2 regions of the Tessaracoccus sp. MC1865 genome follow, and region 2 is predicted to be linked to the other one. Evidence: riboswitches for the same ligand, from Rfam matches in the RefSeq annotation. Region 2 holds a riboswitch; the other holds the start of a gene.
The links. A riboswitch is a leader RNA that binds a small molecule or an ion and turns the genes downstream of it on or off. The one in region 2 is predicted to bind cobalamin.
Positions count from the first base shown of each region.

Region 1 (2,194 bases), 1.4 Mb from region 2:
GACGATGTCGGCCTCCCCGATCACGCGCGCCCCGCGCAGCGTGATGAGATCAGCGGCGCCCGGACCGGCACCGACGAACACCACCTTGCCGCTCACAGCGCACCGCCCGTCCCCGTGCGGCGCGGGGCGCTCAGCACGGTGGAGAAGTAGGGCGCCCGTTCGTCGTCGGTCAGGTCGTCCAGCGCCACGAGCCGCTGCCCCTCGAGGGACACGTTGACGCCCAGCACGGCGTCGCGCCCCTCCTCCCGGAGCACGCGCACCAGTTCGGGTAGCTTCCGGCCACCCTTGTAGGCGACCACGGTGTCGGCGGCTCCCAACAACTCCCGCACCCGGTCGAGGCCGACGGTGACCGGAACCAGCGCCAGGATCTCCTGCCCCTCCACGAGCGGCGTCTTCGACTCCGCGGCCAGCGCCTGCATCGCTGTGATCCCGGGAATCACCTCCACCTCGACGCCCTGCCGCGACTCCACGACGTGCGCCGCCAGGTACGAGAACGTCGAGTACACCGACGGATCGCCGACGGTGGCGAAGGCCACGCGCTGGGCCCCGCCGTCGAATTCCTCCAGCGCGGCCGACGCGGAGGTGAGCCACGCCTCCTTCCGCCTGTCCGAGACGCCGCTTCGGTCCGCCATGGAGAACGGGATGCGCCGGATCCGCGCGTCGGGCGCGACGTCCGCGACGATCAGCTCAGCGCGGCCCGGACCGTCGCCGGAGGCCTCCGTCGCGGGGACGAGGACGACGTCGGCCGCCCTCAGCGCCAGCGCAGCTTTGATGGTGGTGAGAGTGGGATCTCCTGGGCCGACACCGACGCCGATCAGACGTCGTGGGGCAGGGGCGGGGACGGTGGACACCGTGGCCTCCTGTGGGTTCGCTCGCCCGGACAAAGTGGCCGCGCAGACAGAGTTCCTGACTCACCCGTTAGGGCTCACAGTGGCGGGACCGCCCCGGATTCACACCGGGTTCCTCTGACGCTCTGCGCGTTGGCAGTCATCCTCGCAGACCCCCTTCCGGCGCCGACGGCGGGGTCAGCCGAGCGACAGGATGCGCTCCACGTCCGCGTGTTCCTCCAGCGCGTCGGCCACCGCTTCGAGCATCATTTCGCGCCGCTGCGCGAACCCGGGCGCGGCCGACGGCGTCCAGTCACGCCCCGCGGCCTGGGCCACGACGGCGAGCCAGGCCCGGCGGAAGTCGTCTGACTCCAGCGCGCCGTGCCACATGGTGCCCCACGTCTGCCCGACGCGGACGCCGCCGAGGAACTCCTCGCCCCCGGGCGAGGGGCGCATGCGGCCGTGGTGGATCTCGTAGCCCTCCACTGGAATCCCGCGCCACTGACCCTTCGGCCGGCCCAACACCTTCTCCGCCTCGAACCGCACGTCCACCGGGAGGAGCCCCAGACCCGGCACGGGGGTGTCGTCGCCGCTCTCCACCGGGTCGACGATGGCGCGGGCCAGCATCTGGAACCCGCCGCAGATCCCCAGCACCGGCCGCCCGGCCGCCGCCCTCGCGGTCACCGCCTCGGCCAGGCCGGTCTCGCGCAGCCACGCCAGGTCGTGCAGCGTGGCCCGCGACCCCGGCAGCACCGCCAGGTCCGCCGCGGCCACCTCTGCGGGATTCGTCGTCACGCTCACGTGCACCCCCGGTTCCGCAGCCAGGGCGTCCACGTCCGTCGCGTTGGAGATGCGCGGCATCCGGATCACGGCGACGGTGAGCCCGCCGTCGGCCTTCTCCTCGCCGCGCCACCGGGCCACCTCCAAGGCGTCCTCGCCGTCGACCCACATGCCAGGCAGCCACGGCACCACGCCGAAGTTGGGCAGGCCGCACCGGCGGGTGAGTTCGTCCAGCCCCGGGTCCAGGACGGCCTGGTCGCCGCGGAACTTGTTGATGAGGTAGCCGGCCAGGAGCGCCCGGTCCTCGGTGTCGAGCAGGGCCCAGGTGCCGTAGATGGAGGCGAGGACGCCGCCGCGGTCGATGTCGCCGACGAGCAGCACGGGCAGGGTGAAGGCCCTGGCCAGGCCCATGTTGGTGTAGTCGCCCGCGCGGAGGTTGATCTCGGCCGGGGAACCGGCGCCCTCGCAGATCACCAGGTCGTGCCGGGCCGCGAGCTCGCGGTACGCGTCATGCGCGGCTTGCGCCAAGAGCCGCCGTCCGGTGGCGTACTCCCCCGCCCGCAGTTCGCCCGCTGGTTGGCCGCGGA
Region 1 covers NZ_CP072596.1:2,557,345-2,559,538, forward strand. The annotation lists gene cobM (precorrin-4 C(11)-methyltransferase) at 1-96, opposite strand, end outside; gene cobI (precorrin-2 C(20)-methyltransferase) at 93-851, opposite strand; cobalamin riboswitch at 879-1,010, opposite strand; gene J7D54_RS11985 (cobyric acid synthase) at 1,026-2,194, opposite strand, start outside.
Region 1: it holds a riboswitch for cobalamin, as region 2 does, so the genes downstream of both, cobI (precorrin-2 C(20)-methyltransferase) here and J7D54_RS05445 (ribonucleoside-diphosphate reductase subunit alpha) in region 2, are expected to answer to the same signal.

Region 2 (2,194 bases):
GAGGAACTGGGCGAAGTCGAGGTGCCAGTTCTCCATGTAGAAGCACAGCGCGCCGAACTTCTTCCCGCCGCGCGACACCGCCCGCAGCGTCGAGTCGATGGTGTGCATGAACGGGATGGGGCCCGTGGAGGTCGTCTGGTTTGACCGAATCGGGGACCCCTCGCAGCGCAGCTTCGACACCGACAACCCGATGCCGCCGGTGCCCTTCGTCAGCCACATCACGTCGCGCACAGACTTGCCGATGTGTTCGATCTCGTCCTCCATCTGCATCACGAAGCAGTTGGACAGCTGTGCGTAGCTGGTGCCGGCATTGGCCAGGGTGGAGCCGGCAGCGAGGTAGCGCAGCTGGCTCATCGCCTGGTACAGCTCCAGCGCCACGGCAGTGGGGTCTGCCTCGTTCAGGCTCAGCCCCATCGCCACGCGCATCCAGAAGAACTGCGGCACCTCGAGCAGGCGACGGTGCTCGCCGGTCAAGAGGTAGCGGTTGCGCATGGTGGTCACCCCGATGTGGCGCAGCAGGTCGTCGCGCTCGGGGCGCAGGGCGAGAGCCAGCGCCTCTAGATCGAACAGCTCGACGAGCCGGGTATCCAGCAGCCCGCTCCCGACAGCCTTGGCGATCGTCGGGGCGAAGTGTGCAACGTGGAGTTGGCGGATGGTCTCCGGGCCGCCGTCGCCGAACAGGTCGTGGGTGTCGCCGAAAACCAGCTTGTAGATGTGCTTGACCAGCAACCTGGCAGCGATGGTGTCGAAGGCGGGGTCGTCCTTGACATTGGCCAGGGCCACCTGGATCACGGCCTCGTCGAGTTCTTCGGTGGTGATCTGGTCGAAGAGGGTGATCTCCACCTCGGAGCGGAGCTGGACCGCCCGCGTGAGGTCGTCGTCGAGGCCGCGAGCGGCGTCGGAGATGGAGGCGGCGACTTCGGCGCCGTCATAGGGAACCAGGGAGCCGTCACGTTTACGCACACGGATGTACATGGGTGTTTCCTCGCACTCGATGGGGAGTTCGAGAATGCGCGAAACACGATCCTGCGTACGGGCCGTTTCCACGCGGCTCTCGAACCGGACCCCGCGGATGCGGGGCCACGCAGGCAGGTCTTCGGACTCGCGAGCCACCTACTGGCCGTCGCTTCCCGGGGGATCACCCAGTGCTGATGACGGCGGTCGTTCTCACTTACCGCTGCGGGACAGTTCCGGATTTGCACCGGATTCCCTCTTAGCCGACAACCCTGGGGTTGGCGGAACCTTGCGTTGCCGCAACCATATCTGGTGAATCACACGGATGTAAACACCATATATTGGGAATGCGAAAGGGGCGGGTGACACATCGTCACCCGCCCCTTCAGGGCCTGATCAGCGGCCGCGGCCGCCGCGTCGGCGGTTGCCGCCCTTGCGCTCGCCACCGTCGGACGGCGCCTGCGAATCCACCGGCTCTTCGAAGCGGTGGTACCCGGCGCCGTCGCAATGCTCGCACGGCTCGGTGAAGGCTTCCTGCAGACCGGTGCCGATGCGCTTGCGCGTGAGCTGCACCAGACCCAGGCTGGTGACCTCCGAGACCTGATGCCGCGTCCGGTCACGGCTCAGGCACTCGACGAGCCTGCGCAGCAGGAGGTCACGGTTGCTGGGCAACACCATGTCGATGAAGTCGATGACGATCATGCCGCCCAGGTCACGCAGCCGCAGTTGGCGCACGATCTCTTCCGCAGCCTCCAGGTTGTTGCTGGTGACCGTGGCCTCGAGATTGCCCCCGGCGCCGGTGAAGCGGCCGGTGTTCACGTCGATGACAGTCATGGCCTCGGTGCGGTCGATGACGAGCGAGCCACCCGAGGGGAGGAACACCTTGCGATCGAGCGCCTTGGCGATCTGCTCGTCGATCTTGAACTTCGCGAAGATGTCCTTGCCGTCATCCCCCACCTCGAAGCGCTCGAGGCGCTCAGCCAGGTGCGGGGCCACGTGTGACACGTAGGCCGCGATGGCGTCGTAGGAGTCCTCCGGGCCACCGTCGCCCTGGACGATGAGCTGGCCGAAGTCTTCGGTGAAGAGGTCACGCACGATCCGCAGCGTCAGGTCCGGCTCCGAATACAGCGCCTGCGGGGCACTGCCCTTCTTGGACGCCTTCTCGATGACCTCCCACTGCGCCTTCAGGCGGTTCACGTCGCGGACGAGCTCGTCCTCCGGAATGCCCTCGGCGGCGGTG
Region 2 covers NZ_CP072596.1:1,199,368-1,201,561, reverse strand. The annotation lists gene J7D54_RS05445 (ribonucleoside-diphosphate reductase subunit alpha) at 1-975, opposite strand, end outside; cobalamin riboswitch at 1,070-1,262, opposite strand; gene J7D54_RS05440 (Rne/Rng family ribonuclease) at 1,351-2,194, opposite strand, start outside.